Regions from separate parts of the Paenibacillus sp. N22P23 genome, predicted to be linked through region 1. Evidence: riboswitches for the same ligand, from Rfam matches in the RefSeq annotation. Region 1 holds a riboswitch; each other region holds the start of a gene.

The links. A riboswitch is a leader RNA that binds a small molecule or an ion and turns the genes downstream of it on or off. The one in region 1 is predicted to bind cyclic di-GMP.
Region 2: it holds a riboswitch for cyclic di-GMP, as region 1 does, so the genes downstream of both, AC506A_RS19560 (ATP-binding protein) here and AC506A_RS20435 (methyl-accepting chemotaxis protein) in region 1, are expected to answer to the same signal.
Region 3: it holds a riboswitch for cyclic di-GMP, as region 1 does, so the genes downstream of both, AC506A_RS12285 (PilZ domain-containing protein) here and AC506A_RS20435 (methyl-accepting chemotaxis protein) in region 1, are expected to answer to the same signal.

What each region holds. Positions count from the first base shown of each region.
Region 1 is NZ_JBXENT010000005.1:24,036-29,753, forward strand. It holds gene AC506A_RS20425 (helix-turn-helix domain-containing protein) at 1-457, shown strand, start outside; gene AC506A_RS20430 (aldolase catalytic domain-containing protein) at 516-1,481, opposite strand; gene AC506A_RS20435 (methyl-accepting chemotaxis protein) at 1,588-3,123, opposite strand; cyclic di-GMP riboswitch class I at 3,198-3,287, opposite strand; gene fumC (class II fumarate hydratase) at 3,396-4,775, opposite strand; gene AC506A_RS20445 (acyl-CoA thioesterase) at 4,910-5,299, opposite strand.
Region 2 is NZ_JBXENT010000004.1:323,420-329,137, forward strand. It holds gene AC506A_RS19555 (bifunctional diguanylate cyclase/phosphodiesterase) at 1-1,614, opposite strand, end outside; gene AC506A_RS19560 (ATP-binding protein) at 1,604-3,373, opposite strand; cyclic di-GMP riboswitch class I at 3,461-3,555, opposite strand; gene AC506A_RS19565 (Gfo/Idh/MocA family protein) at 3,745-4,824, opposite strand; gene AC506A_RS19570 (AraC family transcriptional regulator) at 4,989-5,718, shown strand, end outside.
Region 3 is NZ_JBXENT010000002.1:330,737-336,454, forward strand. It holds gene AC506A_RS12280 (O-antigen ligase family protein) at 1-1,340, opposite strand, end outside; gene AC506A_RS12285 (PilZ domain-containing protein) at 1,494-2,207, opposite strand; cyclic di-GMP riboswitch class I at 2,335-2,438, opposite strand; gene AC506A_RS12290 (HD-GYP domain-containing protein) at 2,470-3,552, opposite strand; gene AC506A_RS12295 (GGDEF domain-containing protein) at 3,589-4,275, opposite strand; gene AC506A_RS12300 (histidine kinase N-terminal 7TM domain-containing diguanylate cyclase) at 4,288-5,718, opposite strand, start outside.

The DNA.
Region 1 (5,718 bases):
CACGAATCGTGAAGCCAATTATGAGCTGATGGTCAGAGCGCATATGATGCAGTTATTCATCTATCTAAGCCGCTGCTACGAGCGATCGTTGAAGAAACCGATGACTGCGTCTGCGTCAAGTGACGAGGATGCGCTCATTCGGAATGTTTGCGACTTTACGAGGCAGCATTACGCGAAGCCGCTGAGCTTGCAGCAGCTTAGCACCTTATGTAACCTTAGCCAAACGGCATTCACCACCAAATTCAAGCAGCATATTGGCATGACTTTTATCGAGTTCCGCAACCATATTCGCTTGCAAGCAGCGAAGAAGCTGCTGGAGACGACGTCCGGCAAAATCATGTCCATCGCGCTTGAGGTTGGCTTCGAGGATTTAAGCTTCTTTAATCGTATGTTCAAACGGCAATTTGGAATAACGCCTAGCGCATACCGAGCCGAGTATTGGCGACATTCTTCATAATAACAAAAACAAGCTCCCAGACCTCTTCGGCCTGGGAGCTTATCTATGATAGAAGAGCTTATTTGCTATGCAGTACTTCAGGCGTAGTCAGTTTATCGTAGAAATCAACCGACTTGTCCTTGTCATCGGAATTGCGAAGTGCCATTGCGGAACGAGGGTGCTCGTCCAACATACCTGTAATCATATAAGGAATAATATAGCCCCACTCTTCTTTTTCACGAAGCGTAATCATGTACTTCTCGATCATATCCAGCACCGGACGCACATTGTACTTCGTGTTCTTCAGATGAGCGACAAGCAGTTCAGTTGGGCAGTTGCCTGCAGCGCGGCCCATACCGTATACGGAAGCATCCAGGAACTCGACGCCTTTCTCAACGGAAACGAGCGTATTGGCGAATGCAAGCTGCATGTTGTTGTGCGTGTGTACGCCTAGGCGTTTGCTTGGCAGGTACTTCTGGAATTTGCTGACCAAGTAGTTGAAGTCATTCGGATCCAAGCTGCCATAGGAGTCAACCACGTATACGACGTCGACTACACTTGCTTCGATCAATTCGAATGCTTCTAACAATTGATTCTCCATTACATTGGAGAGCGCCATGATGTTCAATGTTGTTTCGTAGCCGCGGGAGTTGAATACGTTAACCAGCTCCAGCGCCTTCGGCACGTCTTGAATATAGCAAGCTACGCGGATCAGATCGAGCATGCTCTCTTCGCGTGGAAGAATATCGTTCTCATCTACCCGTCCGATATCGACAAGTGCAGAGAGCTTCGTATTCAGCTTCTGCGGGATGACTTTACGAAGGAAGTCGTCGTCCAGGAAACGCCATGGACCAGCATCTTCAGCGCCTTTCAACAGCTTCGGCGAGTTTTTGTACCCGATTTCCATATACTCGACGCCAGCTTCATTCAGCGAGTTGTACAGATGCTGAACGAACTCAACGCTGAAATCCCAGTTATTCACGAGTCCGCCGTCGCGGATCGTGCAGTCGACGATTTTACAATGACTTTTTTTCGAAGCATTCATAGCATTGTGTCTCCTTTTTAGCCAGATCTTGTCTTTTCTACTCATAATACTTGATATTGGCTATGAACGCAAAGTCATTTTTGTCAGAATTGCACTACTCTTCGGATTATAAGGCGCGGAAGGATTTCTTCGTGCTGATCATCGTTTGATCTAATTTATCGCTTAATTTCTCCAGCATGGACGCCAGCTCCGACGATCTGGAAATGAGTTGATGCTGCTCATTGGAGCTGCCCGTCACCATCTTGACGCTGCCCGTTAATTCGGCGGACATTCGGGAGATTTCCTCAATATTGACGCTAAACTGTTGCGTGCTTGCCGACATTTGCTGGGAGGCGCCGGAAATATAATGAATTTGCTCTGCGACGGTTTTAATGGATCTCATAATACGTTCGAATGCGGCTCCCGCATCACAGACGGCTTGGTTTCCCGAAGCTACTTCGTCAATGACTTGATCCATCGATTGAATAGAAGCACGGTTATTCGCCTGAATGTCTTGGACGAGCTCAGCAATTCGCTGGGCCGAAGCGGTGGTTTGTTCAGATAGCTTGCGAACCTCATTCGATACGACCGTGAACCCTCTGCCATGCTCGCCAGCCCGCGCCGCTTCGATTGCCGCATTCAGTGCCAGCAGACTGGTTTGGGATGCGATGTCCGTAATGATGCTTGTTATATCATCTATTTCTTGCGATCGCTGACCAAGCAGCTTCACTTTGGTTGCGGATTCTTGAACGGCATTGCTCGTCGATGTCATCTGCCTGACGGCCTTCTGAATGGCATCATTCCCGTTATCGGCCTCTGTAGCGACCTCACTCGAGAAAGTAGACACCGTAGCTGACGTTTCGGCAATCGTATGAATATCTCGGATCATCTCTCCGATCACTTTCTTACCTGTTTGTGCCCCATGCTCCTGCAAGTTCACCGTTGCATCCACCTGCTGCATCGCTTGTACGATATCTCCTGCCAGAAGATTGAGTGTGGCCGCGTTGCAGCTAAGCTCCTTGGAATTCATGAGCACCTGGTCCGATGTTTCCGTCACGTTCTCGATAATTTGTTTGACCGCTGCTTGAATTTTCTGCTGTTGGGCCGATTCCAGTGCGTTGATGAACGCTCTGCGCGTCACAATTTGATAGGTAACGGCGCCGATAAACAAGATGACAAACACGATGTGAATGGAGACCATGGCCAGCGAGTAATCACTGGTGCCGTAGACGAGCTCAGGGAAAGACAAGAATCCGAGTACATGCTGAAGTGCGAAGATGACGGTGCTGATGAGAAGCATGGCAATGAGGTCGTAGTACAAAATGATGGCGAGTACCATAAAGATGGAGAAGTGGTATTCCACCATGCCGTTACCGCCTGCGATGATGGATATACTGCTGAAGGTGAGCGACAGCGTCATGAGAAGCGGAACGGTCTGCTGATCCTCTTGTAAACGCATGCAAAATCCGGCAAGCAATAAGAAAATAATAGGTAGTGCGAAGAAGGTTTGATTAAGGAAGGCCAGAAGCATAGAACCATTCAGATCTGGTTGATGATCATGGTGCATGGAAAAACCGAGCCAATCGAATGCGTGTACCAGAAGCGATAGAAGTACAATAATTGCAGAAATGAAAAGCATGACACGGTTTTTCTCCCTAAGCATACAACAAGCCTACCTCCTAATATTTGTATACATATAAAAAGAGTCCACCCGTGTTAAGGATGGACTCCTTTTCACTCGGTAACCTGTCCACCATGGCATCTGTTTCGATGCTTTAGGCCTAGGCTTTGCGTCCCAACATTTCCATTGGTTTGCCTTTGTCATATGAATAAGTAGTTGGATTACTATTGTTTTAATTAGGTTAACATGGTTAATTATAGGAGAGAAAAGCACTACTTGTACATAGCGTATTTTGTAATGTTTTGTCGAATTTGTCAGATCATCTCTTCCGCTTTCACGACTTCATCGAACTTGGCAGCTGTTATAAGCCCGCTGCGGATTGCAGCCTCGCGCAGTGTAAGTCCTTCCTTATGAGCAGACTTCGCAATGGCTGCCGCATTCTCATAGCCGATATGAGGATTAAGCGCCGTTACGAGCATCAGCGACTCGTTTAGATGCCGGGCAATGGCTTCCCGATTCGGCTCAATGCCAACCGCACAGTGCTCATCAAAGGAGCGGATCGCATCACTGAGAATTCGGGTCGACTGCAGGAAGTTGTGAATGATGACAGGCTTAAACACATTCAGCTCGAAGTTTCCCTGACTGGCCGCGAAGCCGATTGCCGCGTCATTGCCCATGATCTGACAGACGACCATGGTCAGCGCCTCACACTGCGTCGGATTGACCTTCCCCGGCATGATGGAGCTGCCCGGCTCGTTCTCCGGAATACGAATTTCGCCAATGCCGCAGCGTGGGCCGCTTGCGAGCCAGCGAACGTCGTTTGCGATCTTCATTAAATCCGCGGCGAGCGCTTTAATCGCGCCATGAACGAAGACAATCTCGTCATGGCTCGTCAGCGCGTGGAATTTATTCGGCGCACTTATGAAGTTCTTGCCTGTGAGGCGGCTGATCTCCGCCGAGACTTTCTCACTAAAGCCTGGCGGGGCATTCAGGCCTGTTCCCACGGCAGTTCCACCGATCGCAAGCTCACGCAGCTCCTCCCGGCTTGTTCGAATATTCCGCTCCCCTTTCTCCAGCATCCGAACCCAGCCGCTGATCTCTTGGCCAAGTGTAAGCGGTGTGGCATCCTGCAGATGGGTGCGGCCGATTTTGATGACATCCATGAAGCTTGCACTCTTCTGCTCCAATGTGGATTTTAGCTGCGTAATAGCCGGCAGGACGAGGTCTTCTACCGCAATCAGCGCAGCGATATGCATAGCGGTTGGGAAGGTATCGTTAGAGCTCTGCGAGCGGTTGACGTCATCGTTGGGATGAACGGCTGCCGCATGCCCCTTCTCCTCCAGCAATTGTGCCGAGCGTCTTGCGATCACTTCATTGACGTTCATATTGGACTGCGTGCCGCTCCCTGTCTGCCATACGGCAAGCGGAAACTCATCCTGCCACGTCCCCGCAATCACTTCATCCGCTGCAGCTGCAATAGCTTCAGATTTTTGGGCATCCAGCTTACCCAAGCTTCCGTTCACGGTTGCTGCCGCTTTCTTCAGATAAGCAAAAGCGGTTATTAACTCGCGCGGCATCTTCTCCGTCCCGATCCGAAAATTGTGCAGACTTCGCTCGGTTTGCGCTCCCCACAGCCGGTGCGCTTCAACCTGTATCTCACCCATGGAATCCTTCTCAATGCGAAAATCGTTCATCGCGACTACCTCCTCATGCGAATTGGTTCGGCTTACTCTCTATATAACCTATGAAAGAGGCGATGCATCTACGAGCATGCATCGCCTCTTTCCCATGATTGCCTATTTGCTATCTCGTAATACGGCTTCTACAGCTAAAACTGACTTCTCAGCTCCGGCGGCAGCTCCCGGCTCTTGCGCGTGTTCGAATCCATCGTCACGCATGTAACGGCTGCATCCCCGCACAGTTCGCCTTTCTCATTCACGATCTCCTGTTTGAGTACATAGCTGCTCCGCCCAGCCCGCTCCGGCGTTGTCGTAACCGTCAACCGATCGCCTTGCCTGCATTCCTTACGATAGTTGATATTGATATTAACCGTCACCGTTTGAACACCCATGGCGAGTAACACATCATAGTGCAAGCCTGCCTGCTCATACCACGCTTCCCGTCCCCATTCGAGGTATTCCAAATACTTGGCATTATTGACATGCCCGTTCACATCGATCTCCGTCGAACGGACAATTAGCTCCAGTTTCGCTTGCATCGATCCTCACGCTCCTCCATTATCTCAGCTGCCTCTTACATAACCAGCCCTAGTTGCCTTCATGTTAGCGGGCGATTGTATGTATGTCAAAGGGGTAGAGCGTAGCTTTCCATTGGCTCTCAGTGCCAAAAATCACGCCGATCTGCAGCTGAGAGTCAATAAATCGAACTCTCAGCCTTCTACTAACTAGAATCTCCACGCGAAAGATGCTGAGAGTCCAGAAATCGAACTCTCCACGCCAAATTCACACCGATCTGCAGCTGAGAATCGAGAAATCGAACTCTCAACTTCCAAACCAACTAGAATCTCCAAGCGATTGATGCTGAGCGTGCGAAAAACGAACTCTCAGCGCCAAAATCACACCGATCTGCAGCTGAGAATCGAGAAATCGAACTCTCAGCTTCCAACTAACCTTAATG
Region 2 (5,718 bases), on a different contig from region 1:
AAAGCGATCCAAGTCGAGAAACATAAGTGCCGCATGCTGCTCTCTTACGCTCACGCCTTGAAGCAATTCGGGATAATAAAGGTTAAACCAGTTCCGGTTCGGCAGTCCTGTCAGCATGTCGTAATAAGCCAGCTGCCTGATCGTATTCTCGTAACGTTTCTTATCCGTAATATCCCAGGCAATCGTTTGAATCAAGGCTTGTCCGGCAAAATGAACCAGGATCGATTTCGCTTCAATATCGATCATCGTACCGTTCAGCTTGTGCATCTTCAGCTCAATGGGATCACCTTTGGCTGCCCCGGCTTGGACGTGCTCCAGCCACTGCGAAGCAGAAGCAAGACATTCGGAATGAACCAGCTCCAGAAAGCCTCTCCCGATCAACCCATCCTGCTCGGCACCAAACGTACGCAGCGCCGCTTCGTTCACGAAGGAAATGACGCCTTGATGATGAACCAGAATCGGCTCCGGGGAGAAATCGATCAGCTTCCTATAGCGCTCCTCACTCTCACGCAACGCTTCTTCAACGAGTCGACGTTCCGTTAAATCACGCAAATACATCGTAAAGACAGGGTATTTTTCTTTGCGAATACGCGTAACGATAATTTCCACCGGAAACTCGCTTTGATTCATTCGCGGCAGCATCGTCTCGACCCGGGTTCCGAGCACGGTCTTATCGCCGCTGCACAGCATCCAGTTTACCGATGACTGGTCTCGAGGCAGCTGCGGCATGAGCAGTTCCTCAATTGATCTGCCGATCACCTCACTACGGGGATAGCCGAAGAGATTCTCCGCTGCCGGATTAATTTCAAAAATGGCTCCTTGATGATCAAACATAATAAGGCAATCGATCGCCGACTCCATGATGGATCCCTTGAGCGACATTTGCTCCGACAGCTTCTTATCCACATTCATCGAGCTGATTAAGCTGACTGCCATAATCACGATGGTGCCAAATGCTACGTAGATCGCCATTTCAATAAAATCCATCGCCTGCGGATCCGTCATACGATCAAGCATATGCCCAGGCATCGTCATCTTAGCCGCTGACATGCCGGTATAATGCATACCCGTAACGGCAATACCCATGATGAAGCCGCTCAGCCAATAATGATTATTTCTGCGGAAGGAGAACAGCAAAGCGACAATCGATGTCATCACGGCAATAAGGACGGAAAGCGAGAAAATATACGGGTTATAGGTAATCGTCAGTCCCGTCAACGCATACATGCCTATGTAATGCATGCCGGTGATGGCAAGTCCCATGATGGTGCCGCCTACGATCAACCTCAGCTTGCCGCTGCCGGAATGGCTGGCAATGCCAAAGCCGATAAAAGCACCGACAATGGAAACGCCAATTGAAACGATAACGGTTACAAAATCATAGGTCACACCGGTTGGAAGGTGAAAAGCGAGCATCGCGATAAAATGCATCGACCAAATCCCAACACCCATGACAACTGCTCCGCCGAACAGCCATCCTCGCTTCTTCCAGCCCTCGGACAACAGAACATGCCTGGTTAAATTCAATGCCGTATACGAAGCAAACAGCGCAATGATAAATGAGAGACATACCAAGAACCAGTTGTAGCTACCTTCAATATGATTATGCACCATTTCGATACCCCCCAGGGAGTGTTACTTGAAACGTCGTGCCCTCTCCCATCTTGCTGGCAATAGAAATCGTCCCGCCATGACTGGAAATGATTTTGTTGCTGATCATAAGTCCAAGGCCTGTTCCCTGCTCTTTTGTCGTAAAGAAAGGTCTGCCCACTTGGTCCAGCATCTCTTGAGGAATGCCGCAGCCATTGTCAGCAATTGTGGTCATGATCTGTTTGCCGACTTGCTCAACGGCAAGTTGAATTTCGCCGCCTTCCGTTGCTTCAATCGCATTCTTGATGAGATTGATGAATACCTGTTTGATTTGACTCTCATCGCAATAGATGAGCAGCTCGGGCTTCGAGAATTGCAGCTCAATGCGGACATTGTTCAGAATGGCCTGTGACTCCAGCAGCGTGTAGACGCCAGCGAGAAGCTCACACAGATTGATTGCTTGAAACCGGCTGATTTGCGGCTTCGCCAGCAAAAGCAGCTCATTGATGATGCCTTCCATCCGAACAACCTCAGAAGTAATGATCGTGACATACTCCATTTTGCTCTTTCCATTTTGAAACAGCTTCATAAATCCTTTAATCGCCGTGAGCGGATTTCGAATCTCATGTGCGATACCTGCAGCAAGCTGACCTGCCATCGACAGCTTCTCTGATTCCACAAGAAACGCCTCTTGCTCTTTACGCTGCGTTAGATCGGTAAAGTTAATGACGACACCGGCTTGCTCGCCTTTGCCTTGCATCGGTGTGATATGATATTCCACCGGGAACGTCGACCCATTCTTACGGCGGAACAGATCGTCCGCAACATATTCAGCACTTCCTGAGCGAGTAGCCTTCTCGATGGGATCCCATTCTTCGCCATCCGTCCTTATGGCCCGCAGCACAACTTTTCGCCCGAGTACCTCAGAAGCCTCAAACCCCGTCAAATTTACAGCGGCTTGATTCCAAAAGATGACCTTCCCCCGCTCGTCCAATCGGTAGATCCCCTCTGCCACGGAATCCAAGATGTGCGAATAGGCTTCATTCATCCGTTTCAGACGTTCTTCGCTTTGCTTCAAGCGGCTGTCAATCATCATGATAACTACAGAATACATACAAATGACGGAGACGATTAAACTGATGCTTATTGCGAGTAAAAATTGATTTTGCGATAATGCCGTAGATTCGCCTGACCCCAGCGATGTGGCGCCGTGCATGAGGGGCATATTGCTATAATGAAGAAATTCAACAGCTCCGGAAAGTAGTAAAGCGTGGACTAACTGCCGCATACGGCTTAGCTTGTGGAATCGATGCTGACTTGTGAATATGAGACACAGCACTACGGCCAGTACGACGATTGAAATGAAACCTGTGGATGACTGATAGTGGAGGGTCGCATGAGCTTTAATGGCTTTCATCCCAATGTAGTGCATCGCTACGATGCCGCCTGTCTGAACCAAACTGCCTAGAATGAGCAAGCCTGTCCGATGTCGCTGCGCAGCACGTTCAAACAAGAGAAGCGCGAGCGTAGACAAGACGATCAGCATGCCCATGGAGAGAAACACATAATTGAAATGATACATAACCTTGACCGGGAAAGGATACGCCAGCAATGCCACAAAATGCATGGCCCAAACCCCGATGCCAAATACAAAGGCAGCACTCATGAGCCAGAAGAAAGTCGTGTAACGGGCTGTATTCATTCGCCGATAAAGATGAAAGAGGATTAAGGAAGAGCTGAATACGAGTACAAAAGATATGGCGACGAGTGCGATGGATGCCATGCCAACCTTCCTCCGGTTTTATTGACTTAGCACGCAGAATGGAAAATGACAATAAAAAAACCATCCGAATAGGATGGATTCCATCTACTCGGCAGCCTTGTCTACCTTAGCATTACGGTGAGTAATGCCTTAGGCCACGGCTTTGCGTCCCATCGTTTCCATATGGTTTGCCTTTTTCTTAGGTATGAAGTTGTAAAATTATTCTAATTGTTCGATTTAATTCTCATTATAGGTATTTTTACGCAACTGTACATAGCGAAAAACAGAGAAGAATGACTTATTTTGTCGAACGAATAAAATATATGTAATATCGTTAATTAAAATAAAAGCCGAGGATGACAACGCCATCCCCGGCTTCATTGTTTGTACTACTATTCGAAGTATACAGCCTTACCCGTACGGGAAGACTCGTAGATTGCTTCAAGAATTTCGGAAACCACAAGCGCTTGCTCTGGTTTAACGAATGTTTCTTTGTCATTCTTAACAGCATCGATCCACATGCTTGCTTCAAGAACTTCTGCAGTTTCGCTCGCGCCTTCATAGAAAGCAACGCCGCCGCTGTTCAGTTCCACTTTGTTTACATACAGGCGGCTGTTATGCTCGCCATTGAAGCGAAGTCCGTCTTTCATGTCAGCGCCTGCTTTTGTACCGCTGAGGGAAACTTTAGCCTCATCGACTTCAAGCGAGTTAAGCGCCCAGCTGGATTCGAGGATAACAGTTGCACCGTTCTCCATCGTGATCATAGCGAAAGCGGAATCTTCAACTGTGAATTGTTTTGGATCCCATGGGCCCCAAGCATTCGCAGAGTTCTCGTTTTGGGACAGCTTGTGATAAGCACGGCCAAGTACTACTTTCGGCTTGTAGTTATCCATCATCCACAATACAAGGTCAAGTGCGTGAGTACCGATATCGATAAGCGGGCCGCCGCCTTGTTTTTCTTCATCCAAGAATACGCCCCATGTCGGAACAGCACGACGACGGATTGCATGTGCTTTAGCGAAGTAAATTTCGCCAAGCTCGCCTGCATCGCAAGCTTCTTTCAGGTAACGGCTGTCTGCACGGTAACGGTTGTTGTAACCGATGCTGAGTTTTTTGCCGGTACGTTGTGCAACTTCAAGCATTTTGCGAGCGTCAGCAGCTGTTTTAGCCATTGGCTTCTCGCAAAGCACGTGCTTGCCAGCTTCCAATGCGTCGATGGAGATAACCGCATGGGAATCGTTAGGCGTACAAACGTGGATAACGTCGATCGACGCGTCTTGAAGCAGTTGTTTATAGTCAGAATATACTTTTGCCTCTTCAGTGCCGTATTTCGCTTTTGCTTGTTCAGCCTTCTCAACAATGATATCGCAGAAAGCTACGATTTCAGCGTCTTTGACTTGGGCCAAACTTGGGAGATGTTTACCGTTGGCGATACCGCCGCAGCCAATAATGCCTACACGTACTTTTGACATTTTAAATTTCTACCTCCATGAGCCTCGAAATGATATAATTTGTAGTATGGTGTCAGCTAGATAGAGAGACACACATTGACTACAGTATAGACAACATGTCCTCAAAAATATAGGCGCTATATAGGTCTGGTTTTATGTGATTTTGTTATTGAAGGGATGGTACCGTGGAATTTTACAATGAAAAGGTCGTTTACGAGAACCCGCTGCTCTCTATAAAAGTGTTTCAATCCCAGCGGAATAACGATCTGTTTATCAATTGGCATTATCATCGAGAAATCGAATTGCTGCTTGTAATCACTGGTGAGCTCGATGTAAATATTGAAGATGAATGCATAAAACTACAAACGGGCGACATCGCACTGATCGGTGCAAGGCAGCTTCATCGTGATCGCAGCATGAGCAGCCCGCTGAATTATATCGTTCTGCAGTTTGATCTGGAGCAATTTATCGACCAAAGCTCCATGCCCTATATGCGATTCTTCTCTGAGACCAAGAACCCGCTCAGCCGGGCTAATTATATTTTCCAAGAAAATGAATCCACACGAGCAGAGGCGTCGGAATGTATCCGCGGCATTCTGCAGGAAGTCACGACAAAGCAAAGCGGGTATGAGCTCGCCGTCAGCATGTACATAAAGAAGCTGCTCCTTCTGCTGATCAGAGGTGATTCCAGGAAAGTGCTTGCTGATCATGATGACTTTGATCGGGCTCGTCTCAGAGGCGTGATCGACTTTGTGGAAGAACATCTGACCGACCGCATCCAGGTCGAAGAAGTATCGAAGCTCGCCAACATGAGCTACTATTATTTTGTTAAGTTCTTTAAGAAGGCGATCGGGATGTCCTTCACAGAGTATGTGAACTATCGCAAGATCAAATGGGCCGAGCGTATTCTGCTCA
Region 3 (5,718 bases), on a different contig from region 1:
AGGCCGTTCGGATTCGATCGCCAAACTCGCCGGAGCAAGCCAAACATAACCGCGCCAAAAATCAACAGCCCGACAATGCCAAGGTCAAGCACAATTTCAATATAACCGCTATGTACTTCATTCCCCACATAAGGGGCCGATTGCACTTGTGTAAACAACATCCGCCACGCGTCACCGCCACGGCCGAAGAATGGCGCTTCCTTCATCAGCAGCCAGGCATCCTGATAAAATAACCCGCGTGCGCCAGCCGTTTGATACCCGCCGCTTAAGCGTCCTTGAATAACCGACGGAAGCAGCATGACCATACCAAGCAAGCCAGCAAACCAACAGCCCCAAGCTATGCGGCTAAGCAGCTGCACTCGTCCTCTTGCCAGCACCTGCCGCAAACCAATAAATCCGGCAAGCGCAGCCGCACAAATCAGAAGCAGAAGCACGGCCTCCTGTGTTGTCGCTCCATAATGCTCAATCAGAGCCTTATCGCCTGAGCCAGCTCCTGCTGTACCGCTTCGCAAGCCTGCATGAACGACAGCACGATACGCTGCTCCTCCGCCAATCAAAGCCCAGCCGCTATATATTAGCCATGCAATGCGCTCCTTGCTCTGCAGCAGCAGGAGTCCGCCTAGCCATACAACCGCAGTCACGAGCCAAGCCCCTCTTGATTCAGTCAGCAGTAAGACTAACACGACAGGCACTACTGCCGCAGCAGCCCCCATAAATGCGCCTACTGCTCTTGCTCTTATTAGCAACAACAAATCGAACATCAAATAGGCTCCTGCTACAGCACCTAGTAAATTCGGATACTGCATGAACCCGGACAATCGAGCTCCAACAGCGGACAGCCTTACATCGCCGGTAGTCATAATGATCTCGGGGAAAACGATCCATCCCATCCAACCCGAAATCGCACCTGCCAGCACAAAAGCACCGGAGCTCTGAATCGCCGCAGAAAGCCACATCCGACGATGCTGCCGCACCACCGTATCGGTGCCAGTACAGAACCAGCTGTACAATGAGATTGCAAAGGCCGCATAAGCCGTCCATCGCAAAGCCTGCTCGAGGCTGCCAAGCGTGGAAGCCGGTCGTTGGAACAACGCTATCCCGTATAACAGCGCAATCGTAAGCAGTCCATAGAACGCCAGGGGTATAACTTCCCTTAGCCGCCTCTCCTCTATCCGAGAATGAGCAGCTAAAGCCGCTCCTACTACGAATAAGCACACGACCATGATGATCCATTCCCACCGATAGAAGATCGTATCAAAGAACATCCCATACCGGTAACCCGAGCCCGCCAGTACAACAGCCACGACAAGCGCGGCTAATCCTGTCAGCCCACTTCGCATAACAACTTCCCCTTTTGCCCGAACCCCATCGTACTTCATGTGTTATTTTTCCAATTGTAACATATTTGTAGGTCGACTATAAAAAAGAAGGCGCTGCCGGATCACCTTCATCCGATCAAACGCCTTCTTATACTTGCAACGCGGAACTCGCGTTTATCTCCCCTTCTTAGCCGTTGCTTTCTCCTGCTTAAGCTTGAAATAGGCTTCAATTTGCTTGCGCAGCAAATACGCTCGAAGCGCCCGTTGCTGCTGCTCGTCCAAATCCAGAAAACGCGCACCGTAAAACTTCCATTCGCTGCTTTCTTCCTTGCGAATAATTTCAACCTTACAATCCAGCTTAAAGCCAAGTGATAAGCTCGCCATGAGTGTATCACCTTTCGCGAGTGTCGGGGGACTCATTAGGGAGAACCCCATGCCGGTATCGCTAATATTTCTTAGCGCTATATCGTAGGTGTCTGTAGCTTCAATGGTCATTTTTTCTCCCTTGGAGCTCTCAACCTCTTGCGAATACGTACGCGAAATCGTTCCCTTCTCCTCGATTTCAATACGCGGCGATTCCCGTTTCTCTTCAAGTCCCGCTAATGAGCGGGCTGGGAAAATAACAGCGATGGAGCCTTCCGCTTTCGCAATAATCGTCGATTGCAGCCGGTGGATGCCAACAGGTGAATAAACAGTCAAACTAACCGGGTCACCGAGCTCGAAGTTTTTGAACTCCGTCAATTCGATCTCCATCATTTCACCTTCTGCATGGGCGAGCACACCCGTGGAAACATAGCCTTCTTTCTCGACCATCGTTCGGCTGTGCAGCAGTGCTTTCATGGCAAAGGTAGGTTTACTTGATCCCATTCGTTCATTCATGCCTGACATTTACTATTCCCCCTTGACATATGTAGAAACGCTCCCGTAACCTTGGTACGGCGTAAAAACAGAAAAAGCGCTTCCTCATGCAATACTGGAGCCGCTTCATTAACCCCGAGCCAGCTCGGGTGTTCATTTCGGCAGTCAGGCTGTCATTCGTTCGCTTATTTGATGAAGAGCGGACGATTAGACCCTGTAACTTTGCGTCCTTACCTTTCGATAAGTTTGCCAGTATCGATGATATGCAGTTGTCAGCAGAATGCTAACCTATCTACAGTTCTTTCACGATCATTAGCTTATGTTGGTCTTTGAGGTCGATCTGATAGGCTGCAGCAGGCGCCGTTCCGTCAGGCTCTCGGATAATCCGAACCGTTGGACGATGAACCGCGAGTGGGTCGTTCATAGCAACGACGGCGACTTGCCCTGAACTGAGCAGTACCGTTGTTGAGACCGGATAGATAGAAATATGCTTACAGAAAATTTTGATTAACTCTAAATCAAAATAGGTGTTTCCTGCAGCAAACAAAAACTCGATCGCATCCGATGGTGTATATCGTTTTCGATGCGGCCTTGGAGAAGTCAGCGCATCATATACATCTGCAATAGCCACGATTTGCGCGTATTCATGAATGGCTTCCCGCTTAAGCTTGCGCGGATAGCCCGAACCATCATAGCGCTCGTGATGCTGCAGCGCGCAGTGGGCCGATAGCAAACTAATATCATGCTGCGCTCGTATGATGTTAAAACCTTCCTCGGTGTGCTTCTCCATGAGGATCCGCTCACTCGGCGTTAATGCAGTAGTCTTGGTTAGAATCTCTTTGGGCAGCCGTGTCATTCCGATATCGAACAACATCGCCCCCATGCCAAGCTCTTCAAGCTGCGTGCGGTTATAACCTCTGGCTAACCCCATTATGCCTGCCAGTATCGTGACATTCAAGGAATGGTGGAACAAATAGCTGTCCGCCACATGGATGCTGGTCAAACTGACCATAACATCCTCACGCCTAATGAGATCCTGCATAATATCGCCGAATACTTTACGGAAGGTACGGCCAAGCTCAGGGGCAATCGTTCTCCCTTTCGTAACCGGCTGATCCATAAGCGAATTCATAGTCTTGTAAATGGTATCCGATGCTGCTTTATGCGTGCTGTCTTGAATAGCCGTAGTTGGCTCTAAGCCCTCTGTCAGGGGATCATCAATGAAAAGCATGTCAATGCCTAAACTAGCCAATCTGTCGATAAATCGTTGATTTAACTCCACACCGGAGCCTAGCAATATGTTCCCATTCTCCTGCATAATAGGGCGAGCTAACTTTTCTCCCGGCTTAACGGAGTTGATGTGAACTTTTCTCATCGGTGTTTATTCCCGCCTTTACCGCTTGCTCACGGATTAAGCTTGTAACGCTGCCGGTTCGGACAACGGCATCTTACGGATATATTTCTCTGCGTACATCCGTTTGTCCGCAGCCTGCAACAACTGGCTAAGCTCCATACCGTTCTCTGGAAACGAAGCATGTCCAATCGATACGGATAAGCGTAATCCGGTTCGCAATGAAATACTAAAAAGCTGTTCATGAATTAGCTTTACGAATCGATCTATTCCTTTGTCATCTGCATAGGGACAAATAATGATAAACTCATCGCCGCCCCAGCGGCCGATAATTTCGCCGTAGTTCGCGCACTCCGTAAGGGTTCCTGCAATCAGCCACAGTGCATGATCACCTTGGCTGTGGCCCATACGGTCGTTGACTTCTTTGAAATCATTGACATCCAGCATCATGACCGTCATTTTCTTCCGTTGGCGTTTGGCCTTCGTCGCCAACTTCTTGAAATTCGTCTCGATGAACCTGCGATTATACAGTCCTGTTAAGCTGTCCAGTATGGAAGCTTCCTTCAAACGATCGTATTTGAGGCCAAGCAGATAACCGATAGGCAAGGCTGCCGCTGCGAAAGCAGCGGTACCGATGAGAGCAGCGAGCGGCGTAGGTGTCTTACTTGCAAGTAGGCTTAAACCCGCTGCAGCTAGTGTTGCTCCACATGATGCCACACATGCTGTAAGACGTCCGTTACGCGACATTCGCAGCCCTCCTTATAAATTAACTACCCGATTACGACCATTGTCTTTGGCCCTGTATAGGGCGGAATCTACCTTCGAGAACAAATCTTTGATATAACCTTTGACATCTTCAATCTGAAGATCGGACTGCTCTTCTACCACAAGCATTCCCATGCTAATTGTTACCGATACCGGAGAACGCCCGCGACCAATTGCAATCTCATTGTTCTGAACAACCTCACGGATTCGCTGTGCCAGCATTTCTGCCTGCTCTCTGTTCGTATGAGGCAAATAAATCGTAAACTCTTCGCCGCCGTAGCGTGCCAATATATCTGTTCTTCGAAGTGCTCCGCGAGCGGCATCTGCCGTTCTCCGTATCACTTCGTCACCGATCACATGACCATACGTATCGTTTACGAGCTTGAATAAATCGATATCAAACAGTAAGAGTGCAAATGGAATCTTGTAGCGGATGTTCGTCAGTACCTCGTGCTCCAACTGCTGCATCAGAAACCTGCGATTGAAACAGCCTGTTAGACTGTCTGTAATCGCCAGTTGTTCCAGCTTGCGATTCGCCTGAAACAGCTCGTCCTGCATATAGATTAGCGCACGGTTACGCTCTTGCACCGAAGAATACTGCTCCTGCGACTTGAAGATAAGAGACTTAAGCTCGGAAATATCTTGAAACGTAATCACTTTCCCGATCCTGCCTTCATTTACAATGATCGGACCAACATGCAGGGAGAAATACTGTTTGTGCGAGTTGTCGTGTTCAATCACAATTTCGGTTTGAATCCGCTGAGCAGGATTCATCCTGTACGTGTAGAGAAATTCATCTTCATTCACTTTGTCGATATTAAACCAAGAAAGCAGTTCCTCCATATTGAGAGGTTCACCGATAACGATTTGCAGGCGAGGACTGACGATCCGGTTCATCTCAATAACATTGTCATGCTCATCCAGCACGATAATGCCTACAGACAACGTATCCATCACATCCTGCTGCGCGATCTTGACCAAGTCTAACGAACGATGCTTCTTTAAGGAGAATACAAAATAAAGATCAGACAACACGATGCCAAGCGACGTAAGGCCAGGGATAACGGGCAGCCACGGATCAAGAATGACGTTGACCACCAAATCCATTAATGGAAATGCCATCATAATAAATATGCCTGTGAGTGCGTTCGCGATTCGTACCCGATCCTGTGACAGCTTGCGCGAGTGATACGCTTTCAGCAAGATGCGCACCGTGTAGACGTAATACGAAATCAGTAAGCCCACCATCGCCCAAAATATAGGACCATAGACCCTCTCGTCATAAGTACTATCTACCGTAGAAACGAAGCCTTCCCACGGATTCCATAACACGCCGATCGAAATGAGTACGGATGGAAGCAGCATATAAACGAGTGTTCGGCGACTCGGCCTGTAGCTGACGTTCACCAGAAATTTCGTAAACAG